One region of the Bradyrhizobium sp. CCBAU 11430 genome, then DNA from elsewhere that is predicted to be linked to it. Evidence: predicted binding sites of a transcription regulator. Region 1 holds the regulator's gene; each other region holds the start of a gene.
The links. The regulator LexA, encoded in region 1, represses DNA repair genes until DNA is damaged. The targets are predictions, from matches to a motif close to TGTTCNNNNTGTGTTCNG.
Positions count from the first base shown of each region.

Region 1 (7,797 bases):
ATCCAGCGGTTGTCGTAACGGACGTTATCGGCGAAGGCGAGCTCCGTTCCCGGCAGCAGGCAGACCGCGACGGAGAGATCGGCTTCGGAGGCGAAGCCGCGCGTCGAGGTGCCGCGGAATGTTGTCGTGACGATCGTCTCGCCGACTTCTGCGGGGCGCGTCGCGACGGCATGCAGGCTGTAGTCACACATCGGGTGCTCCTCTATGCAGAGATAGCGACCCGCACCCCTTTTGGAGGCGCAGGCCCCTACCAGAGTGGAAGCACGTGACGGTCTGCTTGGTTGTAGGCAAATCTGCGGCTGGGATCCGCGAGCCCCGATCACATTATCTTTTCCATCTTTTCCGAATTCGATAGGAACAAAGTCGGCTTCCGTGCATTTGGCAGGCGCGCGTCAACGACCGGCGAAACCAGCCAGCCCGAGTATCGTCAGCTCGGCTGCGTGCGCGCTGCATTGCGGTTGTTGCGGATTTTCTGGATCACGGCCGTGTCCTAGCCGACATGATGATGCGACCAGCGTTGCTGCGGCTGCGCTCAAACGATCCGGCGCATTTGGGCTGTCCCCCTCGAACTCGCAAGGCCGCGAAGCGATGTTGCTTCCCGCGGCCTGCCGAGGATGTCGCGAAAGGGGGAGGGGCCGGACAATCTGTGCAGAACCAGAAAGACTATCCAGCCGGAGCGGACCATCATCCGCTCCAATCTCTGATCGGCGATGCCGACCGAAGGCGCGCGCGAGGCGCTGAAGACTCCGGTATCAGTACTTGCGGTAAAGCCCGATCAGCTTGCCCTGAATCTTCACGCGGTTCGGCGGCAGGATGCGCACCTCGTAAGCGGCATTGGCGGGCTCCAGCGCGATCGAGGCGCCGCGGCGGCGGAAGCGCTTGAGCGTGGCTTCCTCGTCGTCGATCAGCGCCACCACGATGTCGCCGGTATCGGCGCTCTCGTTGCGCTGGATCAGCGCCATGTCGCCGTCGAGGATGCCGGCCTCGACCATGGAATCGCCGCGCACTTCGAGCGCGTAATGCTCGCCGGAGCCGAGCATGTCTGGAGGCACGCTGATGGTGTGGCTGCGGGTCTGCAACGCCTCGATGGGGGTGCCGGCCGCGATGCGGCCCATCACGGGCACCGCAACGGGCCGCTCGCCCTCGTCCGCGGACGGGCTGGAGCTCGCGCGCAGCTTGCCGAGATTGCCCTCGATGACGCTTGGCGTGAAGCCGCGTCGGTTGCCGGCGGCAGCTTGGAGCTCCGGCAGCTTGATCACTTCGATGGCCCGGGCGCGGTTGGGCAGCCGGCGGATGAAGCCGCGCTCCTCGAGTGCGGTGATCAGGCGGTGGATGCCTGACTTCGAGCGCAGGTCGAGCGCATCCTTCATCTCGTCGAAGGACGGCGGCACGCCGCTTTCCTTCAAGCGTTCGCTGATGAACCGCAGAAGCTCGTATTGTTTGCGCGTTAACATCTCGACCAAAGTCCCCCGGTTGATGTCGTTCGATTCCGAGACGATGAGTTCAGCGATAAGCCGCTACATCCTCGAAACAAATCATGAACGGACACTATATGTTCGATACATGTTCCGCAACTGCTTAATTTACCGTGAACAGAGCGAAACTCGCCGAATGCGTGTGGCCGCGCAGTTCAGACGGGGAGCCGCAGCACTTCGCAGGGGCTGCCGGCCTCGGCCTTTGGCGCAAGCGGTGCGCGCACGAGAAGTACCTGTGCTGCAGCAAGATTCGCAAGCAGAGAGGAGTCTTGATGGCTGACGGGAAGGGCGACGAGCGTGCCGTCGTCGCGCGGCTCCAGGCGCGCGCGCAGATAATCCTCGCGCTGGTCATTGGCGCCGAGATCGCGGCCCAGCACGGCGCGCTCGCGATGGTGATGAATCACCGAACGGCCCGACAGCGCGCGAATCAGCGGCACCATGAACAGGAAGGCGCACACGTAGGACGACACGGGATTGCCGGGCAGGCCAATGACTCCCATCGTCCCTAAGCGTCCGTGCATCATCGGTTTGCCGGGCCGCATCGCGATCTTCCAGAACGCCAACGCGATGCCTTCGTCCTTCAGCGCCTGCTGGACCAGATCGTGGTCGCCGACCGATGCGCCCCCGGTCGTGACCAGGACGTCGGCGCCGCTTTCGCGCGCGCGGCGGATGCCGGCGGTGGTGGCCTCCAGCGTATCGGCGGCAACACCGAGGTCGATGGTCTCGGCGCCCTCGCTGCGGGCGAGCGCGTGCAGGGCATAGCCGTTGGAATAGACGATCTGGCCGTGCCCGGGCGTTGAGCCCGGCATCACCAGTTCATCGCCGGTGGCGAGGATCGCGACCTTCGGACGACGGCAGACGGCGAGTTGCGGGTGATTCATTCCAGCGGCGAGGGCGAGATCGCGCTCTGTCAGACGGGTTCCCTTGCGCAGGAGGACGTCACCCTCGCGGAAATCAACGCCGGCGGGGCGGATGTGCCGACCCACGATCGCGGCTTCCTTGATCGTTATGTGCTTGCCCTCGGCGATCGTGTCCTCCTGGATCACGACTGCGTCGGCGCCGTCGGGAACGACGCCGCCGGTGAAGATCCGCACGGCTTCGCCGGCGCCGACCCTTTCCGTGAACGGACGGCCCGCTGCGACCTCACCGATCATCGTCAGCCTGGAATCGATCGTTGCCGCATCGGCCGCGCGCACGGCGTAGCCGTCCATCGCCGACATCGCCTGGGGCGGTTGGGTGCGCCGCGCAGCGACGTCCTGCGCGAGCACGCGATGGTAGGCTTCGTCGAGTGAAACCATCTCTGCAGGCAGCGGCTCTGCACCCGCCAGCACCGCAGCAAGGGCGTCGGAAACCGGCATCAAGGCCACGGCGAAACTCCTGCTCGGCACGTTCGGACGAAATGTTCCGACAGTCTTCTAGCCGAGCGCGGGGGCAGAGGCAAAAATGCGGAGCGGGCACGATTTATCTTGCCGCTTTCCGGCCCTGGATCGAAGGCAGGCTCAGGCTCAGGCTTGGCGTGGCATGATCCAGAGAACGAGGCCGATCGGCAGGAGGGTGGCGATGGATGACGAGTGCCACGGCCGGCATCGCTCAACTCCCGCTCGGCCGGTCCGGCCCGTCGTCCAGCGCGACGTCGGGAGCCTTCGGCCCTTGATCCTTGTCGGGCAGCGGATCGGCCTGGGATTTCAGGTCGGCGGCCTTGCTGATCAGCTTGGCGGAAAGGTCAGAATCCGAGGTGGTTCTTGCGAATTCAAGCAGGAGAGAGGCTTGCTTGGTGAGATAGGTTTTGCCCAGCACGTCCATAAGTCCGGTGTAGAAGTCCCAACGGACTCAAGAGTCCGGAAGGGGCCATTCCGTTCCCGGAACTCCGTACAAAAATGCACAAAGCGCTCTGGTTCCTCATTTTGGGCAAAATTGGCTCCGGGAGGGCTGCCCCGACGTTGGCGCCTCCCGATGAGCGGAGATCGTCAGATGCCCAATGCCTTCAAGGCGTTCTCGACGTCGCGCGGCGACGTCACATGCACCGCCGTCAGCCCGCGCGACCGCGCGCCTTCGATGTTCTCGGCGAGGTCGTCGAAGAACACGATACGTGCTGCGGGCACGCCGATCGCGGCGACGACATGGTCGAAGGCTTCCGCGTCGGGTTTGCGCAGGCCGATGCTGGACGACAGATACAGCGCGCGGAAATGGCCGAGCAGTTCGCCATATTCCTTCGAGAAATAGTCAACATGCGGCCGGTTGGTGTTGGAGAAGGCATAGAGCGGCATCTGTTTCGCCGCGCGCGGCAGCAGCTCGGCGATATCAGGCATCTCGCCGGCGAAGATCGCGTTCCAGCCTTCCAGGAACTGGGCGTCCGAAATGCCGATGCCGAGCGAAGCACGCAGCGAAGCGAAATAGTCCTCGTCGCTGATCTTGCCGACCTCGTGCAGCCGGTAAGCCTCGTCACGCACATAGCGCGCGACGATGGCCTCGGGCTGGCAGCCGGCATGTCCCGCCCAGCAGGCGATCGCCTTGGAGAAGTCGATGTCGAGCACCACGCGCCCGAGATCGAACAGCAGCGCATCCGCGCTGCCGGGAGAGAGCGATGTCATTACGTCCTTTTCACTCAGTATCGATACGGATCGTGGTCGAACAGCGGGAATGCGCTGAACACGCTCGGCGCGTTGGTGGCGGTCGCCGGATGCAGGCAGGATTTGTCGACCTCGGCAAATGACGTGGCGCCCAAAAGGCCGAGGCAGCGCAGCACCTCGTCCTCCAGCAGCTCCAGCATCCGCGCGACGCCGGCCTCGCCAGCCGCCGCCAGCGCCCAGCATTGCAGCCGGCCGATCCCGACCAGGTCCGCGCCCGCCGCGATCGCCTTGACGATGTCGGTGCCGCGACAGATGCCGCCATCGACCATGATCTTGGCGCGGCCCTTCACGGCCTCGACGATCTCGGGCAGCACATGCATGGCGCCGCGGCCATGGTCGAGCTGGCGGCCGCCATGGTTGGAGACGTAGATCCATTCGACGCCGTGATCGACCGCGATCTGGGCGTCCTCGGCGGTGGCGATGCCCTTCAGGATCAGCGGAATCCTGAACTTGTCCTTGATCATCTTCACGGTCCGCCACTCCAGGCCCTTCTGGAAATCGCCGCCGGTGGCACGCAGGCGGCTCTCGCGAACGTAGCGCTTGGCGATGTCACGCTCACGACGGCTGTAATGGGCGGTGTCGACGGTCAGGCAGAAGCCGGCATAGGCGTTCTTCTCGGCCCGGCTGACGACATCCGCGACAAAGGCATCGTCGCCGCGGACATAGAGCTGATAGAGCCGCAGCGCATCGGGTGCGGCTTCGGCGGTCTGCTCCAGGCCTGGCTCGGACACCGAGCTCAGCATGTGCGCCGCGCCGAAGGTGCCGGCAGCGCGCGCGACGCTCGCCGCGCCATCCGGGTCGAAGATCTCGAGCGCGCCGACGGGGGCGAGCACCACCGGCAGGCGCATTTTGCGGCCGAACTGCTGAACCGAGCCGTCGACCTTTCGGACGTCGCGCAGCACCCGCGGCCGGAAGGCGATCTCGTCCAGCGCCATGCGGTTGCGGCGCATCGTGGTTTCGGTCTCGGCGGCTCCGACGATGTAGTCCCAGGCGTTCTGGTTGAGGTTGGCCCGCGCTTTCCGAATGAATTCGTGCAGGTTTTGGAACGGCTCGTTGCTGGCGCCGAGCTCGACGTTCCGTTCCGGCCGGATCCGGGGTGCTTCGTTCATTGTTATCCTCCCGAGAATTTGAAGCCTTGTGTCATCGCCTAACCCGTCCAGCGCTCCAAAACCATCCTAAAATGGCATGGCTGCGCGGCGTGGACGGACGCACCGATTCCCCCTTTAGGTCCCTTTGGGGGCGGGCCAGTCCTGCAACGTTGCCAAAAGTTTAGGCCCGAACGAAGCGATTTTTGCGGTGTACCGGTCGGCGGTGCATCCCGGCCTTGAAGAAACCAGAATGGTATTGTGAGAAGTGGACTGGATCGCCAATTGCATGGCGCCTCCCAAGTGTGCTTCCCAAGTCTCGAGAGACGAGCCCAAGCAAGCTCAAGCGAACCGCCAAGCAAAAAGGCAAGCCCATCCATGCGGAAAACCCTGCTGTTCCCTCTGGGCGCGCTCACCGGAGCGTGTCTCACCCTTCTGGTCGCCAGCCCGCACGGTGGTGTATGGGCGGCACGGGCGGCAGCGAGCGCGGACGATGCCTATTCCCAGCTCAACCTGTTCGGCACGGTGTTCGAGCGCGTCAAGGCGAGCTATGTCGAGAAGCCCGACAACGCCAAGATGATCGAAGGCGCGATCACGGGCATGGTGACCTCGCTCGACCCGCATTCGCGCTACATGAACGCGAAGGCCTGGACCGAGATGCAGGAGACCACCTCCGGCGAGTTCGGCGGCCTCGGCATCGAGGTCACGATGGAAGACGGCCTCGTCAAGGTCGTTTCCCCGATCGACGATACGCCCGCCTCGAAGGCAGGCCTGATGTCCGGCGACCTCATCAGCAAGATCGACGGCGAGGCCGTGCAGGGCATGACGCTCGAGCAGGCCGTCAACAAGATGAAGGGCCCGGTCGATACCAAGACCAAGCTCACCATCGTGCGCAAGGGCGCTGACGCGCCGCTCGATGTCGCGATCACGCGCGAGATCATCCATGTGCGCCCGGTGCGCTTCCACGTCGAGAACGGCGACATCGGTTATATCCGCGTCACCTCGTTCAACGAGCAGACCACCGACGGCCTGAAGAAGGCGATCGCCGCGATCGCCAAGCAGGTGCCGCAGGAGAAGCTCACCGGCTATGTGATGGACCTGCGCAACAATCCGGGCGGTCTGCTCGACCAGGCCGTGTCGGTGTCGAGCGCCTTCCTCCAGCGCGGCGAGGTCGTTTCGACCCGCGGCCGCAGTCCGGAAGAGACCCAGCGCTTCACCGCGCATGGCGGCGACCTCACCAAGGGCAAGCCGCTGGTGGTCCTGGTCAATGGCGGCTCGGCCTCGGCTTCCGAGATCGTGGCCGGCGCACTGCACGATCACAAGCGTGCGACCATCATCGGCACGCGCTCGTTCGGCAAGGGTTCGGTGCAGACGGTCATTCCGCTCGGTGCCGGCAATGGCGCGCTGGCGCTGACCACGGCGCGCTACTACACGCCGTCCGGCCGCTCGATCCAGGCCCAGGGCATCGCCCCCGACATCGAGATCCTGCAGGACGTGCCGCCGGAGCTGAAGGGCCGCATGGACACCATGGCGGAGTCCCAGATGCGCGGGCATCTCTCAGCCGGCGAGGGCGGCGAGCAGACCGGATCGCAGTCCTATGTTCCGCCGAAGGAGGAGGACGACAAGGCCCTGCATGCCGCGTACGACTTCCTGCACGGCGTCACCGCCAACGCGGTGGCCGCCAAGCCCGCGTCGAAGGCCGCGGTGCCGAACTAAGGTCTTCGACTTTCAGAGATCGATATCGCCCGGGAGTGGATGTTCGCTCCCGGGCGAATTCGTTTTGGGCGTTCGCGAGCGGCGGAATCACTGCGCGATCGTCATTGCTGCTTCTTCGGACCCGTGTGATGCGGGACTTCGGTCTTCGGTCCGCGGCCGTAATGGTGGCTGCCGCCAGATCCGCTGGTCGTCCCGCCGTCGCTCTCTTTCTTGCCCATATGGTGAGGGACCTCGGTCTTCGGTCCGCCCGAGTAGTGATGGCCGTTCTTCTCATCGGCCGTGCTCGTCTGTGCCATGGCGGGCAACGCAACGAACGACATGATCGCGGCGGCGACGATCAGCTTGCGGTGACTCATTCTGGTTTCTCCTGTTGATCTCGTCGAGTTGGTGTCAATCAAGTCCCGGTGGCTCGATCGAGCAGCAACCAAACCCGGAGCTTGATTGTGTAGGTTGAGCAAGATCAAATGTCGACGCGCGCACTCGCGAGCGTCGTTGCGCGGATCGCCGTGTTGCCGCAGGCGACGAGAAACGTCGATCTTCTTACAGAGAAAAATTCTCGCCGCTGCGAGAAATCGCAGGTCGCGCGCAAAGCCCGCGAGCATGCCGAGAGATATCGTGGCCGATGACTCTTCCGGTGGAGGACGACGGGCGCCTCGATTCATTACGCGCTTGAATCACAAAAAGATTTGGCTGGTGCGCCGATCGGGTTTGATGTCCGTCAAACCTGCGTCGATGACGCAACCTAGCGTGCCGCGCGAATGAGCGGCGACACGGTTGCGATCCGACAAAAATTGACCGCAGAGATGGAGAACGCACCGTTGACTGACGAGACCATTCACGCCCCCGGTCGGCCCTTGCAAGTTGCGTTTCTCCGGTTGTGGGAAGCGATCA
Region 1 covers NZ_LBJV01000050.1:29,943-37,739, forward strand. The annotation lists gene XI04_RS13700 (hypothetical protein) at 1-191, opposite strand, end outside; gene lexA (transcriptional repressor LexA) at 753-1,454, opposite strand; gene XI04_RS13710 (molybdopterin molybdotransferase MoeA) at 1,631-2,842, opposite strand; gene XI04_RS13715 (hypothetical protein) at 3,066-3,272, opposite strand; gene XI04_RS13720 (HAD-IA family hydrolase) at 3,443-4,066, opposite strand; gene XI04_RS13725 (alpha-hydroxy acid oxidase) at 4,081-5,214, opposite strand; gene XI04_RS13730 (S41 family peptidase) at 5,569-6,906, shown strand; gene XI04_RS13735 (hypothetical protein) at 7,008-7,262, opposite strand; gene XI04_RS13740 (OpgC domain-containing protein) at 7,725-7,797, shown strand, end outside.

Region 2 (7,797 bases), on a different contig from region 1:
GTTGCCGCCGCATTTGACGGCACCGGTGCCGCCGACGGCCGCGCGCGTGTAATTCTCCGAGACCCAGATCGACACCGGCGCAGGCCCGCCCTTGAAGTAGGAGCCGACCGGCGAAGCGATGACGGCGAAGATATATTCGGACGACGGCTTGACGCCGAGGAAGGTCTCGCTCGCGATCATGAAGGGCCGCAGGTAGAGGCTGCCCTCGCCGCCCGGCATCCAGGCGCGGTCGATACGCACGACCTGCTCGACCGCCTCGATGAAGACGTCCTCGGGCAGCTGCGCCATCGCCATGCGGTCGGCGGAATCCTTGAAGCGCCGCGCATTGGCGTCGGGACGGAACAGGTTCACGCCGCCATCGTCGCGCTTGTAGGCCTTGAGGCCCTCGAAGATTTCCTGGGCGTAGTGCAGCACCGCGCCGGCCGGATCCATCTGGAAATTGGCGCGTGCCTCGATCTTCGCCTCGTACCAGCCGCCCTTGGCCTGGTTGTAGCGCACGATCGCCATGTGATCGGTGAAGACTCGTCCGAAGCCGGGGTCCACCAGCTTGGCCACGCGGTCCTTCTCGGACGTCGGATTGGATGCGGGCTGGATGTCGAATTTCATGCTCATGTCCTTGCCTCCCGCTTGCCGGTGGCGGCGCCGTTCTGGCACCGGCCTGCCCTTTTCGGGCCCGGCTGGCTTGATTGGTTTTAGGCCGGACCGCCGCCAGCCTTGTTACGGCCGGTTTCCGTGGCCAGCATATCGCCGAGGACATGCTTTTGCGGAAGGCGGAAGTCCAGTATGTTTTGCCGAAACGCCGCTCGACAATCGCACGGTAGATCTGATCCGGCCGTCGTCGCCTGTCCGGCTCTCTCCAGCCGCCTGCTTCGATGCCACCCGCGCGAAACGATCTAAAATTTCGTGCTGGTCAATCGTTTTGTAACATTGAACCCAAGATACGTCAATATGCCTGACATAAATTTCGCGACTTCCTCTCACGACGCCGCCGAGCCCAAGCCGGCCGCAGACGACGGAGGCAATTTGCGCTGGGATATCATCGAGCTACTGTTCTTCGCCTATCGCGACTTCGTCGGCGATCCCGACCAGGAGCTGGAGGCTTTCGGCTTCGGCCGCGCCCACCACCGGGTCATGCACTTCGTCTACCGCTATCCCGGCCTCAAGGTCGCCGATCTGCTCGACGTCCTGCGCATCACCAAGCAATCGCTCGGCCGCGTGCTCAAGCAGCTGCTGGACGAGGGCTACATCGTACAGAAGACCGGCGACAATGACCGCCGCCAGCGCCTGCTCTACGCGACGCCGAAGGGCGAGGCGCTGGTGCAGAAGCTCGCCGGTCTGCAGACCACGCGGATCACCAAGGCGCTCGCCGAAATGGGTCCGCAGGATGCGGAAACCGTCAAGCGCTTCTTGCGCGCGATGATCGATCGCGACGATCCGGACAAGGTGCTCGAGACGATCTTCGCTTCCGTCAACCACGACGCCAAGGAGTGACCGTGACGCTCGCTGCCACTCTCGCCCGCCCGCCGGCGCGCCCGGCCGATGACGCGCCGCATCTGCTGCTCGTCGACGACGACCGCCGCATCCGCGATCTGCTCTCGCGCTTCCTCGCCGCCGAGGGCTACCGCGTCACCACCGCCGCGAGCGCCGGCGATGCACGCTCGAAACTGCTGGGCCTGCATTTCGACCTCTTGATCCTCGACGTGATGATGCCCGGCGAGACCGGCTTCGATCTCGCCCGCTTCATCCGGACATCCTCCTCCGTGCCGATCGTGATGTTGACGGCACGACATGAGGCGGAAGCGCGCATCGAGGGCCTGCAGATCGGCGCCGACGACTACGTGGCGAAACCGTTCGAGCCGCGCGAGCTGGCGCTGCGCATCAACAACATCCTCAAGCGCGCCGCGCCGCCGCCGCAGGCCACGGCGGTGGAGAAGATCGCGTTCGGTCCCTACGTCTATCATCTCGATCGCGGTGAACTGCGCCAGGGCGAGGAGGTCATCCACCTCACCGACCGCGAGCGCGAGATGTTGCGCATCCTCTCGGAGACGCCGGGCGAGACCGTGCCGCGCAGTGCGCTGACCGGCAACGGCAGCGTCAACGAGCGCGCCGTCGACGTGCAGATCAACCGCCTCAGGCGCAAGATCGAGACAGACCCCGCCAATCCGCTGTTCCTCCAGGCGGTGCGCGGCATCGGCTACCGGCTGGTAGCCTCGCCATAAATCAGTGAAGCGCGACCGATGAGCACGATCGATACCGGCCTGACGCTGCTCCGAAGCGCCGCCGGCCGCGTCTCCGCCGTCAACGGCTGGATGGGCAACGCGTTCAAGGGGTGGATGCCGACCGGCCTCTACGCCCGCGCGCTGCTCATCATGATCGTGCCGATGGTGGTGCTGCAATCGGTCGTGGCCTTCGTGTTCATGGAGCGGCACTGGAATACGGTGACGCGCCGACTGTCGGCCGCCGTGGTGCAGGACATCGCCGCGCTGATCGACGTCTACAAGGGGTATCCGCAAGACCGGGATCGCGAGCAGATCCGCCGCATCGCCCAGCAACGGCTCGGCCTCGTCGTCGATTTCCTGCCCGCCGGCGACATGCCGCCGCCGGGACCAAAGCCGTTCTTCTCGCTGCTCGACCAGACGCTGTCGGTGCAGCTCGGCCGCCAGATCGGGCGCTCGTTCTGGATTGACACGGTCGGCCGCTCCAATCTCGTCGAGATCCGCATCCAGCTCGACGATGCCGTGATGCGCGTGTTCGCGCAGCGCAGCGCCGCCTATGCCTCCAACTCGGAGATATTCCTGTTCTGGATGGTCGGCACCTCCTCGATCCTGCTGATCGTGGCCGTGCTGTTCCTGCGCAACCAGATCAAGCCGATCCTGCGTCTTGCCGACGCCGCCGAAAGCTTCGGCAAGGGCCGTGAAGCGCCGAACTTCCGCCCCAGGGGCGCGCGCGAGGTGCGGCGCGCGGCGGTCGCCTTCCTCGAGATGAAATCGCGCATCGAGCGCACCATGGAGCAGCGCACCGCGATGCTCGCCGGCGTCAGTCACGATCTGCGCACCATCCTGACCCGCTTCAAGCTGGAGCTGGCGCTGATCGGCGACAGCCCCGAGCTCGAGGGCATGCGCAAGGACGTCGACGAAATGTCGATGATGCTGGAGGATTACCTCGCCTTCGCCCGCGGCGATTCCGGCGAGCAGTCGCAGCCGACCGACATGGCGCAGGCGCTCGAGGAGCTGCGCGGCGACGCCGAGCGCCACGGTCACACCGCGACCGTCGCCTTCCACGGCCTGCCCGTCGTGACGGTGAAGCCGGCCTCGTTCAAACGCTGCCTCGCCAATCTCGTCACCAACGCGGCGCGCTACGGCAAGGCCATCGCCATCACCGGCCAGCGCGATCACCGTTATTTGACCGTGACGATCGACGACGACGGCCCCGGCATTCCCGCGCATTTGCGCGAAGAAGTGTTCAAGCCGTTCCTGCGGCTCGACAACGCCCGCAACCAGGATGAAGGCGGCACGGGCCTTGGCCTTGCCATCGCCCGCGACATCGCCCGCTCGCATGGCGGCGACATCACCCTCGGCGACAGTCCGATGGGGGGACTGCGGGCCAGCGTGCGGATACCGGTGTAGCTGTAGCTGTAGCTGCAGCCTCACCTCTCCCCGTAAGAACGGGGCGAGGGAGCGCACCGGTTTCGGGGCAACGCTTACCTACTTCGGCAGCAGCGCCTTCAGCTTATCCATGTCGCGCACGTTCATCTTGAAGCCGCCGGGCATCACGATGTCGCCGGGCTTCTGGTCCGGTTTGCAGGCCCCAAGCCATTTGGCTTGCAGCGTCATGGTGGTATCGCGTCCCGCAGCGCCGGCGACACCGCCTTGTGCGTGCGAGGAGGTCTTCACCGTATAGGCCGAGTTGAAATCGCCCGTGATCTCGGCATGCGAGGTCGTGCTGACGCCGGCGACGCTGCACTCGGAATCGCTGACATAGCCGGTCGCGGTCTTCTTGATCTCCTGCTTGGCGCAGATCTGCTTGGCCATCGGGGAGACGTTGTTGCTCATCTCCTTGTCGACGGTCTCGTCGGTGCAGTGCTGCATGGTCATCTCGGGCACGGGCGAGCCGCTCGTGACCAGCTTCATCTCCCAAAGACCGGCCTTGCGCACCGGCAGGTCGTCGGCAAAGGCACCGCCTGCCGAAACCACGAGGCAAAGGGCCGAGCCGAGCAAAGCGAGTTTGCGCGTCATGTGAAAAGGCTCCCGGCTGAGAGAGTGCGGCGTTACGACAGCGCCTCAGTAGAGCGTGCGGATCGGCTGGTCGGCGGCGCCATAAGGCACCCAGCGGCAGGAGAACGAGATGTAACCGCCCTCATAGGCCTGCACCGCCAGGAATTTCACGACCTTGCCGTAGCGCGCGCAGTGATCGACCGCGGCCTGCCGGGCGTCGACCTGGGTGGCCATCGAATAGGCGATGATGCCGCCGGTGTCGTTGCCCTTGAACGGCGGCACATAGTCGGCGCGCGCCGACTGGCTCGCCATCAGACCCGAGACAACCAGGCTGGCGAGAAGACCCGCGGCCGCAATGATTCGCATTCCCGTCACTCCAATTGGCTGGTCGCCAGTTTACGGTGCCGGAAGGAAAGTGGAAAGAACCCAAGCCCTGCCAACCACGAAGTTGTGGTCAACTCCTGGCGAAGTGTTGCCGCGCTGCACTTGACCTCCCCCGGCCTTCGCGGCACCGTCCAACCTTCGCAAGACTTTAGCTGTCCGGATTGACCATGCGCGCCCCCCTCCTGAAATTGCTCCGCTATGCCGCTGTGCTCGGCCTCATGTTCGGAGCGATGTCGCTCGGTGAGGCCAGGGCCGCCAATCCGCTGGAGCTGAACTTCTGGCTGAGCGGACCGCGCTATGACGGCGCCGTCGCCGATTGCGACAGGGCGCTACCGACCATCGCTACCCAGTTCTGGGAAAAGGAAAGCACGTTCTGGAATTCCTCGTTGAGGATCACCGGCTTCTCCGCCGTTCGCGAGACCGCATTCCGGCCCTGGCAGTCCGACAACATTCCGCGCCGCTATTGCACCGGCGAGGCCATGCTCAATGACGGCAAGGTGCGCAAGGTGCACTTCTCGATCATCGAGGATGGCGGCTTCGCCGGCTATGGCAACGGCGTCGAATGGTGCGTGGTCGGGCTCGACCGCAACTGGGCCTACAATCCGGCCTGCCGCGCCGCCAAGCCCTGATCAGGAAGCCCTGATTAGGAAGCCCTGATTGGTCGCTCGAGGCGCCGAACGGCGGCCGCCGGAATTTTGTTCTTGAAATGTTCCCATCGCCTGCTAGGCTTCCTCGCACAGTCTAGTTGAGGGGCGTCGCCATGTTTCATTCCAGATTGCATTTGTTTTCCCGTCTCGTGATCTCCCTGACCCTTGCCGCCGGACTGGCCTTGCTCGCCGGCAGCGCAAGCGCCCAGGACAAGCGGCAGAACGCGCCCGGCGAATTCGACTTCTATGTGCTGTCGCTATCGTGGTCGCCCTCGTTCTGCGAGGAGGCGGCCGAGCGTGGCGGCCGCTCGCAGATCCAGTGCAGCGGTCGGCCCTACGCCTTCGTGGTGCATGGGCTGTGGCCGCAATATGAGAACGGCTTCCCGGAATATTGCCAGCGGCCCGCACCGCGGCTGAACCGCAGCATCGTCTCCTCGATGCTCGATTTGATGCCGGCGCCGGGCCTGATCTTCAACGAATGGGACAAGCACGGCACCTGCTCGGGCCTCGAGGGCCGCAGTTATTTCGAGACGATCCGCAAGGCGCGCGCTGCGATCAAGATCCCGACCGAATATCTCGATTTGCCGCAGGCCAAGTCCGTGGCGCCGGCGGAGGTCGAGGAAGCCTTCATCAAGGCCAACCCGGGACTGAGCAATGCCGCCGTCTCGGTCACCTGCAACCGGACGCGGCTGTCCGAGGTCCGTATCTGCCTCAGCAAGGACCTGCAATTCCGCGCTTGCGACGAGATCGAACGCCGCACCTGCCGCCGCGATCAGGTGACCATGCCGCCGATCAGGGGCGGATAGGCCGACTTCTCAGACCGTCATTCCGGGGCCGCGAAGCGCGAAGAATCCATTGTCCCGCATAGCCGGTGGCGAAATGAATTCCGGGCTCGGTGCTGCGCACCGCCCCGGAGAATGACGGCAGTTACTTTCATCGCGCGATGTCGTAACTCTCCGCCATGAATTATCGTCACGCCTTCCACGCCGGCAACTTCGCCGATGTCATCAAGCACATCGTGCTGGCGCGCATCATCACCTATCTGCAGGACAAGCCGGGGGCGTTCCGCGTCATCGACACCCATGCCGGCGCCGGCCTCTACGATCTCGACAGCGACGAGGCGCGCCGGGGCGGCGAATGGCTGACCGGCATCGCGCGGCTGATGCAGGCACGCCTGTCGAACGAGACCCTGGCGCTGGTACAACCCTATCTCGATATCGTCCGCGCCTTCAATCCGAAGGGTGAGCTCAAAGCCTATCCGGGCTCGCCGTTGATTGCGCGCGGCCTGCTCCGGCCGCAAGACCGACTCGTCGCCTGCGAGCTCGAGCCGAAGGCGCGGAAAGCGCTGATCGCCGTGCTGCGCCGCGACGAACAGGCGCGCGTGGTCGACCTCGACGGCTGGGTGGCGCTGCCGGCCTTCGTGCCGCCGAAGGAGCGGCGCGGCCTCGTGCTGATCGATCCGCCCTTCGAGGCCAAGGACGAGTTCGAGCGGCTGGGCGAAGCCTTCTCCACCGCCTTCGCGAAATGGCCGACCGGCATCTATGTCATTTGGTATCCCGCCAAGAACCGGCGTGCCACCGACACACTGGTCCAAACGGTGGCGCGGCTCGCAGCTGCAGCAAAGCCGCCGGGAAATTGTCTGCGCCTCGAGTTCAGCGTCGCGCCTCAGCTCGATGGCGGGGCTCTCGCCTCCACCGGGCTCCTGATCGTCAATCCGCCCTACACGCTGCAGGGCGAGCTCAAGACGATCCTGCCCGAGCTGGAAATGCCGCTCGGCCAAGGTGGTGCTGCCAGATTCCGATTGGAGGTGCCCAAGCCCTAGAGCCAAGAAGCCGTAACACTCCGGCATTCTTGGGAAAAATATGCAGGAGCGGTAGTCAATCTGCAGAGAACCGTATTATGCTGTTTCCGTGACTGGCTTTACGTTCCGCTTCCGCGAATGGTTGCGGCGGAGTGAAGGCCTAAGAAAGATCCGGCCGGACCGCCAGCGGTCCGCCCAAGGATGGCCAGCTCCCGGGCTCCGTAGTGCCCGGTCATGTCGTGACGTGAGTCTGCGTCGCGGCGGAGGAGCAATGAGGGGGAGTTTCCCGATGGCCATGACGGGAACGGTCAAGTTTTTCAACGGCGAACGCGGCTACGGTTTCATCAAGCCTGACGACGGCGGCCGCGACGTATTCGTACATATTACTGCTGTGGAGCGAGCCGGACTGAAGGACCTTGCGGAAGGACAGCGTATTACTTTCGAAGTCGAACCCGACAAGAAGGGGAAGGGACCGAAGGCGGTCAATCTGGTCATCCTGTCCTAGCGGGCCTGACGCACAACATTCGGCGCAATACTTGGCGCAAAAAATACCTGGCGCAAAAAATTCCCGGCCGCGAGCGGCCGGGAGGTTGTGGTCCGGTATTTTCTTCTTCAGCTATCAGAAACGATAGTTCACGCCTGCGCGCACAACGCTGGCGCTATAGCCGTTTGACACCCCTGTAATTGCGAACTGTGTCGTCGACAGATCGATGTAGAGATATTCCAGCTTGGCGCTCCAGTTGGGGGCCAG
Region 2 covers NZ_LBJV01000071.1:240,290-248,086, forward strand. The annotation lists gene XI04_RS32380 (branched-chain amino acid aminotransferase) at 1-612, opposite strand, end outside; gene XI04_RS32385 (MarR family winged helix-turn-helix transcriptional regulator) at 949-1,491, shown strand; gene XI04_RS32390 (response regulator) at 1,488-2,219, shown strand; gene XI04_RS32395 (ATP-binding protein) at 2,238-3,626, shown strand; gene XI04_RS32400 (DUF3617 domain-containing protein) at 3,705-4,235, opposite strand; gene XI04_RS32405 (hypothetical protein) at 4,281-4,580, opposite strand; gene XI04_RS32410 (hypothetical protein) at 4,766-5,227, shown strand; gene XI04_RS32415 (ribonuclease T2 family protein) at 5,359-6,051, shown strand; gene XI04_RS32420 (23S rRNA (adenine(2030)-N(6))-methyltransferase RlmJ) at 6,207-7,067, shown strand; gene XI04_RS32425 (cold-shock protein) at 7,336-7,551, shown strand; gene XI04_RS32430 (outer membrane protein) at 7,666-7,797, opposite strand, start outside.
Region 2: the regulator LexA is predicted to act here: its motif matches at 5,295-5,312, upstream of XI04_RS32415 (ribonuclease T2 family protein).

Region 3 (7,797 bases), on a different contig from region 1:
TTCCACGCGCCGACCATGAGCTTCCCGGTGCCGGGCACGCTGATGATCGAGCCGACCGAATCGGAATCCAAGGCCGAGCTGGATCGTTTTTGTGATGCCATGATCGCGATCCGGAAAGAAATCGCCGAGGTCGAGGCCAGCCGCTTCAAGATCGAGGCGTCACCGCTGCGCCATGCTCCGCACACCGTGCACGACATCGCGGATGACGATTGGAAGCGCGCCTATACCCGCGCCGAAGGCTGCTTCCCCGCGGGCACCTCGCGCACCGACAAATACTGGAGCCCGGTGGGGCGCGTCGACAACGTCTATGGCGACCGCAACCTGGTATGCTCCTGCCCGCCGGTGAGCGATTACGCGGAGGCGGCAGAGTAAGACGCGACGGAGGTCTCGTAGGGTGGGCAAAGCGAAGCGTGCCCACCGCCTGCATGATGTGAAAGATCGTGGGCACGGCGCTTACGCGCCTTTGCCCACCCTACGGCTCCTGACCTAAGGCGCGATCAACGAGCGACTCTCCGCCTCCCACCGCCACAGTCGATCATTGGTCAGCAACGTACCGCCCCACCAGCGCCGAATCGGATTGTGACGGCGAAAATCCTCCCGACCATCCAGAACTGCTTTGCCAAACTCCGTCAGCGACAGCCGGCTCCGGCGAAAGGCGGCGTTGCGACCGCGCGCGTTGTCCGGATCGAGTGTCGCCAGCTTGCCGTCCAGACCCGCAACCGCTGGCGCAGGGCCGAATGCGAGCCCTTCGAGCAGCGCGCCCAACTCCCACGGATCGAACACACGAGCCTCAGAGGTGCCTGACCGAAACAGCTCATCGGTGCGACTGCGTCCGCTTGCGATGAGTTCGAGAAGCCGCGTCTCGGTCGCCCCGGCGACGGCAGTTCTGAGAGCAGGTCTTCCATGGCCGGTTTCAGGAAAGACAGCTTGCCGAGCGGCCTATCGAGCAGCCCAACGCAGAGCTCGGGCGTCGGCGCGCGATAGGCCTCCCACGCGAGGGTCGCGCTTTCAAGATCGCTTTCCGCGATATCGAACTGCTTCACGTCACGATGGCGAAGCTCTGAGGGATCTGCTCCGCGCAGATCGAAATCGACGAGTCGTAGTCTCAGACTCTCAGTAAGTGACGGCTCGAAACGCAGGTAATTGAGGATCCAGATCAGCTGCAATTGACTGTTGGGTTCGGGGTCGAACCACAGTTCAATGAGATCGACCCCGTAATTCTTGCAGACCCAGAGCAGGGCACCGGCTCGATCCTGGCGCCTGATGAGGGGCGACTGACGCACGGGGACGCAATCCGACCAGTGCATTTGGTCGACCCACGTCCTGGACTCCCGCCAGCCGAGATAGCGGATGAGGTGGTCAGCCGTCGGAAGTGGCCCCGAAACGAAGCGATAGATGAACGGGATGACCATGTCGGCGCGATCGGCGAGGGCAAGACCGACGCCCGCCGAACTGGTCAGGATCACACGCTTCATCGTCGGCGCACCTCACCCTTACGCAAAACGAAACGGGCACTGACGACGTCGGCAACTCAACGTCTTCAGCGCCCGCTCCTCGCGAAAAACTTTCGCGTTAGGTCTTACTCGTCCGCCGGCTCCTCGCCGTCGGCGTCGCGCTCCGGCGTGCCGGCGAGAATTTGCTCGGCGATCAGGCCGGAGTTCTGGCGGATCGAGGTCTCGATCTTGGCGGTGATGTCGGGGTTGGCCTTCAGGAACGCTTTCGAGTTCTCGCGGCCCTGGCCGAGACGCTGGCTGTCATAGGAGAACCAGGCGCCTGACTTCTCGACGATGCCGGCCTTGACGCCGAGATCGAGGATCTCACCCATCTTGGAGACGCCCTCGCCGTACATGATGTCGAACTCGACCTGCTTGAAGGGCGGCGCCAGCTTGTTCTTGACGACCTTGACGCGCGTGGTGTTGCCGACAACTTCGTCGCGCTCCTTGATCGCGCCGATGCGGCGGATGTCGAGGCGGACCGAGGCATAGAACTTCAGCGCGTTGCCGCCGGTGGTGGTTTCCGGCGAGCCGTACATCACACCGATCTTCATGCGGATCTGGTTGATGAAGATCACCATGGTGTTGGACTTGTTGATGGAGGCCGTCAGCTTGCGCAGCGCCTGGCTCATCAGGCGGGCCTGCAGACCCGGCAGCGCATCGCCCATCTCGCCCTCGAGCTCGGCCTTCGGCACCAGCGCCGCGACCGAATCGATCACCAGCACGTCCACCGCACCCGACCGCACCAGCGTGTCGCAGATCTCCAGCGCCTGCTCACCGGTGTCGGGCTGCGAGATCAGGAGCTCGTCGATGTTGACGCCCAGCTTCCTCGCATAGACCGGGTCGAGCGCGTGCTCGGCGTCGATGAAGGCGCAGATGCCGCCCTTCTTCTGCGCTTCGGCCACCGTATGCAGCGCCAGCGTGGTTTTTCCTGAGGATTCCGGCCCGTAGATCTCGACGATGCGCCCCTTCGGCAGGCCGCCGATGCCGAGCGCGATATCGAGCCCGAGCGAGCCTGACGACACCGCCTCGATGTCCATGGACCGGTCGTTCTTGCCGAGCTTCATCACCGAGCCCTTGCCGAACTGGCGCTCGATCTGAGAGAGCGCGGCGGCCAGAGCTTTACTCTTGTCCATGGAAGATCCTTCGACGATACGCAGGGCAGTGGCGGACATTGGGTCGTGCTCCTTATGGCGAGGATTCGCGTGAGGGACAAACGATTGGCGAGGCGGCTCGTCGATAAAAGCAACGTACCCTATTTGTTCTAGGTTCGCAATATGTTCTTTTGCGGATTTGAGGCTTTGTCCGTGAGCATCGCCACGTCCCCCTCCCCATTCGCGTTGTGCACACAACTGGACAGACGCGGCTCCCGTTAATGGTCCTCAATGGGCCATCACCGCCCCAACCGTGGCCACTATCGGTGACGAGAACGCCGATTGCGCTCCCGCCTTCATCGCATGAAAAGGAGCGCGCCATGCTCAAGCGGCGACGTTTCAAGCAGCAGTTGACCCTTCAAGACCGGCTCTCCGCATGGGTGAAGCAGGTCCAGGAAGAGGCCGCCAGGCTTCCGCCCGGGCCCGAGCGGGACGCCCTGCTCAAGAAGGCCCGCCAGGCCGATGTCGCCAATCATCTGCACGACTGGGTCATATCCCCCGGGCTGCAACCGCCGAAATAGCAGGGCTGTCGCAACGTCATTCCCCGGCCGAAGCTGACGCTCATCAAAGACGCAGCCGCCGGCCGCCGTCAGAATTCCGCAATCCTGCGGCACCGAACCTTTTCGCGGTCTCGAGCCTTCTCCAGGATGGGACCGCAACTCTGGGGACCTCAGTCATGACGGACACCACGAACCGCGATACGATCAGGCGCAATCCCCTGCTGGAGGCGGCGCATGAGGAGCTGATGAAGTTCGAGCGCCAGGAAAACGAATTCCGCAAGAAGGACCGCCAAGAGCGCGCCGCCGAGCTCCACCTTCCCCTGAATGTAATCAAGATCCACTAGACCCAACCGGGGGCTTCCGAAGCCGACAAGAGAGCGTAGCGCGTTGACGGTATCGCCAAGTTTAAGCCATTGAAAGCACAACGGAACTTCCATGCAGCCTACTGTGCATGGGGTTGTTTTCCAGTTTTGCGGCATGCCCTGTACCCCCGTCATCCAGGGAAAGGCTGCCGCTCGCGTGCCTGTCCTTAAAGCAGCGCCAGCAGCACGAGGCCGATCACCAGCACCACGAAGCCAGCCGCTGTCGCGGCGGCGAATGACCGCTCTACGTTATCCATGATGCCACCCCGTGGTCGGCGTGCCACGTTTCCCCCATGGCTGCGCCGAACGCTGTGGAATCTTGCCGACCGGTGTGTCCGCAGTTGTGCGAACGGATGTCGAAATTGGGACCGGTGCGGGGCCAGTCTGCGGCCTCGGCGTTGAGTCCGGAAATCTGACGCCTGTCAGGCTGCCGTAAGCGGAGCCGGCTAGGATGATGCCGCTATGGTGTTGCAGCCCAGCACCTCAGCCTCCAATAACTTTTTGCCCCGTCTGGCTCTCCCCAGGCGGGGCTTTTTCATGCCTGCCGGGCGGTTCGCGGGTCCCGCTCCTCCTGCGTCAGGAGCAGCGAGAAGGCGCGGATCGCGGGCGCAGCCAGCAGCACGATCGGCAACATCGCGGCCCATGCGATCAGCCACGACACCATCCAGTGCCCGACGAAGCTCATCGCGCTGCCTGCGGGCAAGCTGGCGATCCCCGCCGCGATCAGCGACGTCAGCCCGGACTGGATGATGCCGAAGACGAAATGACTGTAGCGGCGGGGAATGCCCAGCATGACGACCCTTGCTGTTTTTGCCATCGCCAGACCAAGCAAGGCATATGCCGCCGCTTGCAGGGAAACCGGTAACCCCTCCGCGGGCCCCCGCGGCCCGTCCGATCGGCGTACCGACGCAGCCGGGTGCAGCCCAGGAACTTTGTTCATGGTCGGAGAACCACGGGTATGCGACAGCCTCACTGTCTCACGGACCGGCGTCTTTCGAGAGCCGGCTTCGCCTGTTTCGGGGCAGGCGCGCTTTCGAGATACCCCCGAACTATCTAGGGCTTACCGACAAAATTTGCTTGTCTCCGGAATATTGGCACGTCGAACATGTTTGCAGTCATGGAGAGTGAATCGTGGGAGGTCGCCATGAATCACAGGGGCATCGAGTTCACCGTCGCCAAGACGGCGATTCCCGGAATCTGGCAGTGGCAGTTCCGCATTGGCGAGCAGGTCAAGACCGGCGAGACCGAGACGAAAATCGACCTGTTGGCGATCCGGCGCGTGCAGCTGCGTATCGACCGTGAGCTGAAGCGATCGGCCGGGCGGCGTGAACCGGCCGGATGAAAGTCGGCATCGGATGGCGCCTTCTGCGCCCGCTGCACCACGGCTGGCGGTTGCGGCGGAACATCATCCGTAGCCGCCCGGAATTGATCTGACGGTCGTTTGGGATTGGACTGCGCGCGCCCATGGCCTTGGGGGCGAGGCCATCACGCGCGCGATCGGTGCCAGCTATGCCGTTGTATTTCTTTCGGATCCGGAATGGAAGTTACTCCGGCTGCGCCGATCAGGCGACGGAATTTGCCGATCGCAATTCGGCCTGGAAAGAGATGACCAATGTCTGCGCCGACATGACCGCAGGCATTGCCCGCAAGCTCCAGGAAAATTCCGAATGGCACATGGAGCTGCTGGACGAGACCAAGGAGCCCGTGTTCCGGATCCGCATCGTTGCCGAAACCCTCGACTAGCAAGCTCTCCGGATCAAGCTTTAGATTGTTGTTTGAGCATGATCTTTTCGGAAAACCGCTGAGCACTTTTCCGGATCATGCTCTAGTCCGCGCTGGGCAGCCGCCGCATGGTGAATTCGATATCGCCGCCGGGCAGCTCGCGCCAGCTCTCGACAACGCTCATATAGCCGGCCTTGGGGTAGCGGGCGAAGAAGGCCTGCGCCCTTTCCCGCGCCGCCGCGCGCGGCAGCGTGAAGGTCTCGCGCAGATAGCCGTCCCGAACCGCTTGGCCCGGCTTGCCGGCGATCTTGCGCCGGCGCGCCATCCGCTCGGCGAGATCCCGCGGACGGTCGGCCATGTCCTCCTCCTCTACGCACTACGCTCAGCCCAATGTAGGGCGTGAGCCGGGTGAAGAGGAGTCCCGTCCGAAAAGCGTTGCACCGCCTCCCGAACGGAGCTGGGTCAGTTGGCGGCCGTGCCGCTCGTCAGTTGGCGGCCGTGCCGCTCGTCAGTTGGCGGCCGTGCCGCTCTTGGACTTCTTCGGCGCGCTGGTTGCGGCCGAGGCCTTCGGCGCCGCCGGCTGCTTCGGCGGATCGGAGCGCATGCCGCCCCAGGGATCGTTGGAGGTCTTGGAATCCGGGATCTTCTTCAGCGTTTCCTTGTAGGCCTTGTCACGCTCGGCTTCCGCGGCCTTTTCCTCGGGGGTCTTGCTCGGGGCGTCCTGCAGCAAATTCAGATTGGGCATTTGCGCATAGGCAGGTCCCGCCAGCACGGCCAGCACCGCGGCCAAACGGAAAAGCTTCATCGTCTACTCCTTGATCATCCATGGAGGCACGGATCGCCCGTGCCTGGTCATCCTTGTCGCGGCCGGTCGCGACCGCCGAGGCCGTCCGGGCCCGCTAGAGCCGATCCGATCTGCACGATTTCGGCGCGTGCAGCCAGTCGTCCCAGATCGGACCGCATTTGGTGCAGCCGCTCAGCGCCAGGCCGAGCGCGGCCATGCAAAAGACGAGGACACACCGACGCAACATCAGCCACCCATACCCCGAGCAAGCCATCATATCGGGCCAAGTCAGGCATTTTCAAGCCGACGGGACCGGCGCCAGACCGGGTGACTTTGCCGCGCCGATGCGCGCACAATGGGCCGAAACATCCGGCAATACAGGAGAGCGCGCCAGCAATGCAAATGCAGCCAGACACCGAATTCGGCCTCTCCGACGCCAGACGCATCCTCGGCGAGGTTTTTGCGCCCTGGGTCCAGGATCTCAATCTCGCCGTCGAGCGCCTCGAGCACGTGCAGCCGGCGGATGCGCCGGACTGGCAGCCGGGCGCGCTGCTGCGCATGCCGTTCTCGGAGCGGCTGTGCCGGAACGGCGGCGTGGTCTGCGGCCAGGCCCTGATGGCGCTCGCCGACACCGCGATGGTGATCGCGATCCTGGCTGCCAATCGCGGCTACCGCCCGATGACCACGGTCGACCAGACCACGCATTTCATGCGCGCAGTGTCCTCGTCGGACGTGCTGGCGGACGCGCGCGTGGTGCGGCTCGGGCGCACCATGAGCTTTGGCCGCGTCACGCTGCTCTCGGCCGCCGACAACAAGCCGGTCGCGATGGTATCGAGCGCGTTCGCGATGCTGCCGGGCTGAGCAGCATCTCAAAAGAAGAGAGCCGCGTGGGCGTAAAGCGCACCGCGGCTCTCCATCACGATCGTGTCGAAGCAAGAGACCGAAGCGCGATTGCATCCTCGCTTCGGTCCGCACGCTTCATGACTTGCCGGGATTATTTTCCGAGCACTTCGTCGGCCGCGGTGACGATGCTGGCTGTCGGATTCTTTCCGCAATAGGCACCGAACTTCTTGGCGTTCTCGATGAACACGTCGGTGTCGATGATCGCGTTGTCCTCGTCGCCCTTGTACCAGCCGTCCATCCAGGTCAGCACGACCTGGATATTGTCTTCGCCGCTCTCGAGGAACTGCTTGCAGCTCATGGTCGAGAGGTCCCACTTGACGGCGTGGGCGGGCATCGACGACAGCGAGAACGCGGCGGCGAGCAAAATCGAAAGCGTGGTCTTCATCAGTATCTCCATTGGCGCGTAGCGCCACAAAAGAAAAGCGTGTGAGGAAAGTCGGCGGAGAGACTCTCCGCGTCAACGTCGTAAACGAAGTCTGAAGCGCTGTGCAAGTAGCGCCAGTATTGAGTTTAGTTCAACGTAATTTCTATGCACTACTTCACAATCAACATGATGGACCAATGCGGATGATCGAGAAGCGTGAAGCGCAGCGGTACCGTGTTTTCAAGGGTGGAACGATCACCTTTGAAAGCAGCGGCATTCCCTGCACTGTGCGAAACATGTCAGCGGGCGGCGCGGCGATCGACCTCGACACCCCCGTCACATTGCCGCAATCGTTCACGCTATCGATCGCGCGCGACGATTTCGTCCGGAATTGTCGCACAGTTTGGCGCAGTGACAAGCGCGTCGGCCTCGCCTTCGTGCAATAGCGCGCTCGATGTGAACGAACGTTCGCATCGCATCCACAACACGATTATGATTGCGTGATACGACGACGG
Region 3 covers NZ_LBJV01000060.1:115,395-123,191, forward strand. The annotation lists gene gcvP (aminomethyl-transferring glycine dehydrogenase) at 1-372, shown strand, start outside; gene XI04_RS20320 (hypothetical protein) at 630-1,475, opposite strand; gene recA (recombinase RecA) at 1,580-2,668, opposite strand; gene XI04_RS20330 (hypothetical protein) at 2,968-3,168, shown strand; gene XI04_RS20335 (hypothetical protein) at 3,324-3,491, shown strand; gene XI04_RS20340 (DUF2798 domain-containing protein) at 4,045-4,302, opposite strand; gene XI04_RS20345 (hypothetical protein) at 4,654-4,851, shown strand; gene XI04_RS20350 (DUF6894 family protein) at 5,019-5,252, shown strand; gene XI04_RS20355 (hypothetical protein) at 5,335-5,589, opposite strand; gene XI04_RS20360 (hypothetical protein) at 5,740-6,036, opposite strand; gene XI04_RS20365 (PaaI family thioesterase) at 6,412-6,876, shown strand; gene XI04_RS20370 (HdeA family protein) at 7,010-7,303, opposite strand; gene XI04_RS20375 (PilZ domain-containing protein) at 7,480-7,728, shown strand; gene XI04_RS20380 (pyrroloquinoline quinone-dependent dehydrogenase) at 7,773-7,797, opposite strand, start outside.
Region 3: the regulator LexA is predicted to act here: its motif matches at 2,761-2,778, upstream of recA (recombinase RecA).

Region 4 (7,797 bases), on a different contig from region 1:
GTTCGGCGGCCGCCGCTCCGGCACCTCGACCTCGAGCTCGCCGGTCAGGTACTTGCCGGTGAGCGATTTCGGGTTGCGCATGATCTCGGCGGGCGTGCCTTCGGCAATGATGTTGCCGCCATGCATGCCGGCGCCGGGGCCGATGTCGAGGACGTGGTCGGCGAGCAGGATGGCGTCCTCGTCATGCTCGACCACGATCACGGTGTTGCCGAGGTCGCGCAGCCGCTTGAGGGTGTCGAGCAGGCGCGCGTTGTCGCGCTGGTGCAGGCCGATCGAGGGCTCGTCCAGCACGTAGAGCACGCCCGTCAGGCCCGAGCCGATCTGCGAGGCCAGGCGGATGCGCTGGCTCTCGCCGCCGGACAGCGTGCCGGAGGAGCGGGAGAGGGTGAGGTAGTTGAGGCCGACGTCGAGCAGGAAGGTGAGACGCTCGCGGATCTCCTTCAGGATGCGGCCGGCGATCTCGTTCTGCTGCGCGTTGAGCGCCTCGGGCACGGTCTCGAACCATGCGCCGGCGCCCTTCACCGACAGCTCGGAAATCTCGCCGATATGCTTGCCGCCGATCTTGACGCAGAGCGCCTCGGGCTTGAGCCGAAAGCCCTTGCAGCCCTCGCAGGGCACGTCGTGGAAATACTTCGCCAGCTCCTCGCGCGCCCACTCGCTCTCGGTTTCCCGATAGCGGCGGTTGATGTTGGTGATGACGCCCTCGAACGGCTTCTTGGTGTCGTAGGAGCGCACCCCGTCCTCGTAGGAGAACTTGATCTCGTCCTCGCCGGAGCCGTGGAGGATGGCGTTCTGCGTCTTCTTGGCCAGGTCCTTCCACTTGGTGGTCAGCGTGAATTTGTAGTGCTTGCCGAGCGCAGTCAGCGTCTGCACGTAATAGGGCGACGACGATTTGGCCCAGGGCGCAATCGCGCCCTTGCCGATGGCGAGCTCCTTGTCGGGGATGACGAGGTCTTCGTCGACATGCTGCTCGACGCCGAGGCCGCCGCAGGCCGGACACGCGCCGTAGGGGTTGTTGAACGAGAACAGGCGCGGCTCGACCTCGGGGATGGTGAAGCCGGAGACCGGGCAGGCGAACTTTTCCGAGAACAGGATGCGCTCGGGTCCGCTCTTGTCGTGGATCTTGGCGGTCTTCTTCTTTTCCTCGGCGGGAGCCGCCGCCGGCGCGTCGGCGAATTCGACGACGGCGAGGCCTTCGGCGAGCTTCAGCGCGGTCTCAAAGCTCTCGGCGAGGCGCTGGCCGATGTCGGCGCGCACCACGATACGATCGACCACGACGTCGATGTCGTGCGGGAATTTCTTGTCGAGAACAGGCGCTTCCGCAAGCTCGTGGAAGGTGCCGTCGATCTTGACGCGCTGAAAGCCCTTCTTGAGCCATTCGGCGAGCTCCTTGCGGTACTCGCCCTTGCGACCGCGCACGACGGGGGCGAGCAGATAGAGGCGGGTGCCCTCGGGCAGCGCCAGCACGCGGTCGACCATCTGCGAGACGGTCTGGCTTTCGATCGGCAGGCCCGTGGCCGGCGAATAGGGCACGCCGACGCGGGCCCAGAGCAGGCGCATGTAGTCGTAGATCTCGGTGACGGTGCCGACGGTGGAGCGCGGGTTCTTCGACGTCGTCTTCTGCTCGATCGAGATCGCCGGCGACAGGCCGTCGATCTGGTCGACGTCAGGCTTCTGCATCATCTCGAGGAACTGGCGCGCATAGGCCGACAGCGATTCGACGTAGCGGCGCTGGCCCTCGGCGTAGATGGTGTCGAAGGCGAGCGAGGATTTGCCGGAGCCGGAGAGCCCGGTGAACACCACCAGCTTGTCGCGGGGAATCTCGACGTCGATGTTCTTGAGGTTGTGCTCGCGCGCGCCACGGATCGTAATTGCGCGCAGGCTGGAGCCCGCGTTCTGTTGTTGGCGCTTCGCCTTGATCACTTCATCCATCCGAGTTGCCCTCAAGGAATCCCATGGGTGCGCGACCGCGCCAATAAAAAAGGCGCGCTCGCCCGGAACCGGGATCGGCGCCGATGGGGTTGTCAGCGAACGTAGGAAGAACGGAGACGGATTTCCAGTGGGACTTGCGAATCGTCAACGGAATGTTGGCGCGCTGGCGGCATCTGGCAGCAGTTGCTGTGCGGAACTGCGCGGGAAGCTGCCGCGAAAACAAAAAGGCCGGCGCAAGGCCGGCCTTTCGTGACGATGGGACGTCGGTAGCGATCAGGACTTCAGATCAATACCGGGCGACCACGGGGCCGCCGAAAGTGTAGTTGAGGCGGACGGTGCCCATGTCGACGTCCTGCTTGATCCGATCGATACGGTCGTTGACGCCGAGGATCGTGAACGAGTTGTTGCGCTTGCCCATGAACAGATGGTCGTATTCGATCGCCACGGACCAGTTCGGTGCGAAGCCGAATTCGATGCCGGTGCCGACCGCGCCACCCCAGCGCGTCTCGCTTGCGCTGTCGAGGACCACGCCGCCCAGCAGGCCGTTATATTTGGCGTGCGTGACGGCCGCGCCACCCTTCACGTACCAGAGCACGTTGTTCCAGGCATAGCCGACCTGGCCGGTGAACAGGCCAAGCGCGTCGATCTTGGTCTGGTTGACCAGCGGCCCAAGCACCACGCTCGTATTCGAGCCCTTCAGGTTGGCCCAGTCGCCTTGGGCTTCAAGGCCGAACACCCAGTTGGCCGACTGCCAGCGATAACCGACCTGTCCGCCGACGACGCCGCCGGTCGCATTGTGACAGCCTTCAGCCGTGTCCGGACCCGCAACACCGAAGATGTTGTTGACGTCCCAGCAATTGCGGCTCGAGGCGCCGCCGCCGTTGATACCGATGTAGAAACCGCTCCAATTGTATATCGCGATCGGCGCGACCGGAGCCTTGGTGTAGGGGCGGGCCGCCAAATCGGCCGCCGAGGCCGGTGCCAACGCGCTGAGTGCGAACAAACCGGCCGAAGCCAGCAAAAGCTTCTTCATATCCATTCCCCAGTTCCGTTTCTCTTTCTGACCTTCCGGAAAGCGGAGAGCCAGCGGACCTATGACCCGACTAATGTCACTGCTTTACACCATTAAAGCCAAAGGTTGTGTCACCCGGGCGCCACATCTCTCCGAAAACGCGAGCGAGCCGGTTGTGGCGCGCAAAAACAGAAAGGCCGGCGCGAGGCCGGCCTTTCGTAACGCGAGGCGTTGAAGTGTAGCTTAGTACTTGGCAACCACCGGGGCGCCGAAGTGGTAGTTCACGCCGACCTGCACGGTGTGGAAGTTGAGCGTGCCGGTGGTGATCGGAGCGCCGAGACCGGAGAAGTAGGTCTCGCCACCGAGGCTGCGATAGAGGTACTCGCCCTTGACCGACCACTGCGGAGCGAAGAACGCCTCGACGCCGGCGCCGACGGTCCAGCCCGAGTGGAACTTGCTGTCGGAGACGGTCACGCCGAGCGCGCTGACGCTGACCTTGTTGTCGATCCAGGCGTAACCACCGGTGCCGTAGAACAGCACGTTGTTGACGGCCCAGCCGATGCGGCCGCGGACGGTGCCGAGCGCGTCGGTCTTGGACGACACGGTGATGCCGAGAGCGGTCGCCGAGGCGCTGACGTCAGCCCAGGAACCATCGGCCTCGATGCCGAACACGACGTTGCCGGCCTGCCAGTTGTAGCCGGCGGTGCCGCCGACGAAGCCACCCTTCATCTTCGGGTCGCCGGAAGCGTTTTCCCAGGCGCCGCCACCGACGATACCGAGGTAGAAGCCGGTCCAGTTGTAGACGGCAGCTGCCGGAGCGATCGGAGCCTTGGTGTAGGGGCGGGCTGCGAGGTCGGCCGCCGAGGCGGGCGCAGCGAGAGCGAACAAACAGGCCGAAGCCAACAAAACCTTCTTCATTTTCAACTAATCCCAGTCCCAGTTTCTGTTGTTGCCTTCCTGACCGGAAGGGCAGCGGACTCAACGGCCCAACTGACGCCGTACTTACACCACCAAAGCCGCAAGTTGTGTCTCCGAAAAGCCACAGCGGTCGAAAAGGTGATGGTTGCTGACTTATTGCCCTCGTTCATGTCGCGCCAAACGAAAAAGGCCGGCGCGAGGCCGGCCTTAGACGTCAATGATGTCAGAGGGATATCAGTACCGCGCGACGCCCTGCGCACCCCAGTTGAAGTGATAGTTCACGCCTGCCTTGACCGTGTGGACGGTATCGGTCCACTCGGACCGGTTGGTCACGACGGGGCTGTACTGAATCGTGCTCTTGCCGAAATCGATGTAGTTGTATTCGACCTTGGCCGACCAGTTCGGAGCGAACATGTATTCCGCGCCGGCGCCGACGGTCCAACCCCAGCGGGTGTTGTTCTGGATGAAGACGTTTCCGGGGATGCCATCGTAGCGATGCTGAATGTCGCCGACTGCAGCGCCGCCGCTGACGAACAAGAGAGCGGGGCCGGTCGAGTAGCCGAGACGGCCCTTGATGTCGCCGAAGCCGCGGATTCTCGTGAAATAGGTGTCGCCGAGGCCGGCATTGATCTCGGCCGAACGACCGTTGATGTCAGCCCAGTGATAGTCGCCCTCGATGCCGAACACCCAGTTGGCAGCCTGCCAGTTGTAGCCGACCACGCCACCGACAAAGCCGCCGGTGGTGTCGTAGTTCTGACTTCCAGCAAAGATCGCCGTATTAGGACCGCCAAAGAAGGTTTCGTCGCTGCGGCCCCAGGCACCACCGCCCTGCACACCGACGTAGAAGCCGGTCCAGGTATAGATCGGAGCGGGGGGCGCCACCGGCGCCTTTGTATAGGGACGCGCTGCGAGATCCGCAGCACCGGCCGGAGCCGAGAGGGTCAGCGCAACCGCGCCGGCAAAGCCAATCAAAATCTTCTTCACTGTAATCTCCCCAGTCGTGTCCGCCTCTCTGAGTTCCCCAAGGCGGACTATCAGGCGCGAGGCCCATTGCATCAATTCCAGGCACGACGATAGCTCGATTCTGCGGCAGAGTCCGTGCCCGGAGTGCAACAGTTGGGTGTAATCGACCTACCTCTAACTTAATGAATGTTAAGTGATTTTTGTCGTTCACGGGAACCCGATTTGGTTCCATCCCAATTGCCATCACAGCGCCATTTAGACGCCATCCCGTCTCCACATTTGGCGGCGATTTCTGCAGGAACAAATCTGGAACAGACCGCCGGTCGGTGCTATATGTGGGGATAACCTTGGGGGTGACGGGCTGAGCAGCCCCTGCAAGCGTATAGGGTCGCCCTAACAGGGCGCAGAGGAACGCGGGCAGTGCGCTCGGCCTTAGGAAATTCAGTGGCATTCGGAGTGGAGAGCGGCGATGGCGGGAAGCGTCAACAAGGTCATTCTGGTTGGAAATCTCGGCAAGGATCCTGAAATCCGCCGCACCCAGGACGGGCGGCCGATCGCGAATCTGAGCATCGCGACCTCCGAGACCTGGCGCGACAAGAACAGCGGCGAGCGCAAGGAAAAGACCGAGTGGCATCGGGTCGTGATTTTCAATGAAGGGCTCTGCAAGGTCGCCGAGCAGTACCTGAAGAAGGGCGCGAAGGTTTACATCGAGGGCGCGCTGCAGACCCGCAAATGGACCGACCAGAGCGGCGTCGAGAAATACTCGACGGAGGTCGTGCTCCAGGGCTTCAACTCGACGCTCACGATGCTCGACGGCCGTGGCGGCGGCGGCGGAGGCGGCAGCTTCGGCGACGAGCCGGGCGGCGATTTCGGCTCCTCCGGACCCGTCAGCAGCGCACCGCGCCGTCCCGTGGCCGCCGGCGGCGGTGGCCGCAACAGCGACATGGACGACGACATCCCGTTCTGAGCAGGGACCGGACGATGAGGGGGCGCAGGCCGGCTGAGCGGCGCCTTCCCATTTCGTGTCAGCAAACCTTACTAATCGGCAGAAAGGGCTCGGGATTTCCGGGCCCGATTCATGTTTGGGTTGAACTCGGATTGCGCCAGAGCAATCGCGTCGATGGCGCGCGCCGGCCGCGCGATTGACGAGGTCCCGGAGGTGATTTCGGAAGGCCTGTTCCGGGTCCCTCCGAGACGCTCTCCGTAAGGCCGTAAGTTGTTGGAAAAATAAGCGGAAAAAGCGCTTCCCTGAAGCCTGCGAGGGTGGTTATCAGGGTCTCGATGCGCTATATGATTCCCAGCTAAAACCTCACCGGATTTCCCCTTGGCTGACGACGACGACAAGCCCGGCGACCAGCCGGCGCAACCCTCGGATATTCGCCCCGTCTCCATCTTCGAGGAGATGAAGAAGTCCTATCTCGACTACGCCATGAGCGTGATCGTGGCGCGGGCGCTGCCTGATGCCCGGGACGGTCTGAAGCCGGTGCACCGCCGCATCCTGTTCTCGATGAACGAGCAGGGGCACACGCCCGACAAGAAGTACGTCAAATCCGCCCGCGTGGTCGGTGACGTCATCGGTAAGTACCACCCGCACGGCGACCAGTCGATCTACGACGCCATGGTCCGCATGGCGCAGGACTTCTCGATGCGGGTGCCGCTGATCGACGGCCAGGGCAATTTCGGCTCGGTCGACGGCGATCCCCCGGCTGCCTATCGTTACACCGAAGCGCGCCTGACCAAGGCCGCGCTGGCTTTGCTGGCCGACATCGACAAGGACACCGTCGACTTCCAGCCGAACTACGACAACAACGAGACCGAACCGTCGGTCTTGCCGGCCAAGTTCCCGAACCTTCTCGTCAACGGCGCCGGCGGCATCGCGGTCGGCATGGCCACCAATATCCCGCCGCACAATCTCGGCGAGGTCATCGACGCCTGCGTCGCGCTGATCGACAACCCCGCGCTCACCATCGACGAGCTCATCAACATCGTGCCGGGACCGGATTTCCCGACCGGCGGCGTCATTCTCGGACGCGCGGGCATCCGTGCGGCCTATCACCTCGGCCGCGGCTCGGTCGTCATGCGCGGCAAGGTCGCGATCGAGACCATCCGCAAGGAGCGCGAGGCGATCATCATCACCGAGATCCCCTACCAGGTGAACAAGGCGACGATGGTCGAGCGCATCGCCGAGCTGGTCAAGGAAAAGAAGATCGAGGGCATCGGTGACCTGCGCGATGAATCGGACCGCGACGGTTACCGCGTCGTCATCGAGTTGAAACGCGACGCCGTGCCGGATGTGGTGCTGAACCAGCTGTACCGTTTCACGCCGCTGCAAACCAGCTTCGGCGTCAACATGGTGGCGCTCGACAGCGGCCGTCCTCGGATCATGCATCTGAAGGACCTGCTCGCGATCTTCGTCGACTTCCGTGAGCGGGTCGTCACGCGTCGCACCAAGTACCTGCTCGCCAAGGCGCGCGATCGCGCCCATATTTTGGTTGGTCTCGCGATCGCGGTGGCCAATATCGACGAGATGATCCGCGTGATCCGGACCTCGCCGGACCCGACCACCGCGCGCGACACCCTGATGTCGCGCGACTGGCCGGCCCGGGATGTCGAGGACATGCTGACCCTGATCGACGATCCCCGTCACCGCATCAGCGCGGACGGCACGATCCGGCTGTCGATGGAGCAGGCCAGGGCCATTCTCGATCTGCGCCTTCAGCGCCTCACCGCGCTCGGCCGCGATGAAATCCGCGACGAGCTCGACAAGCTTGCCGGCGAGATCGCCGATTATCTCGACATCCTGCGCTCGCGCGAGCGCGTGCTGGGCATCATCAAGACCGAGCTTGCCGAGGTGAAGGCCGAGTTCGCCACACCGCGGCGCACCGTCATCATCGAGCAGGAAGGCGAGGTCGAGGACGAGGACCTGATCCAGCGCGAGGACATGGTCGTCACGGTGTCCCATGCCGGCTACG
Region 4 covers NZ_LBJV01000057.1:50,475-58,271, forward strand. The annotation lists gene uvrA (excinuclease ABC subunit UvrA) at 1-1,932, opposite strand, end outside; gene XI04_RS17765 (outer membrane protein) at 2,219-2,965, opposite strand; gene XI04_RS17770 (outer membrane protein) at 3,188-3,862, opposite strand; gene XI04_RS17775 (outer membrane protein) at 4,097-4,846, opposite strand; gene XI04_RS17780 (single-stranded DNA-binding protein) at 5,295-5,792, shown strand; gene gyrA (DNA gyrase subunit A) at 6,150-7,797, shown strand, end outside.
Region 4: the regulator LexA is predicted to act here: its motif matches at 5,122-5,139, upstream of XI04_RS17780 (single-stranded DNA-binding protein).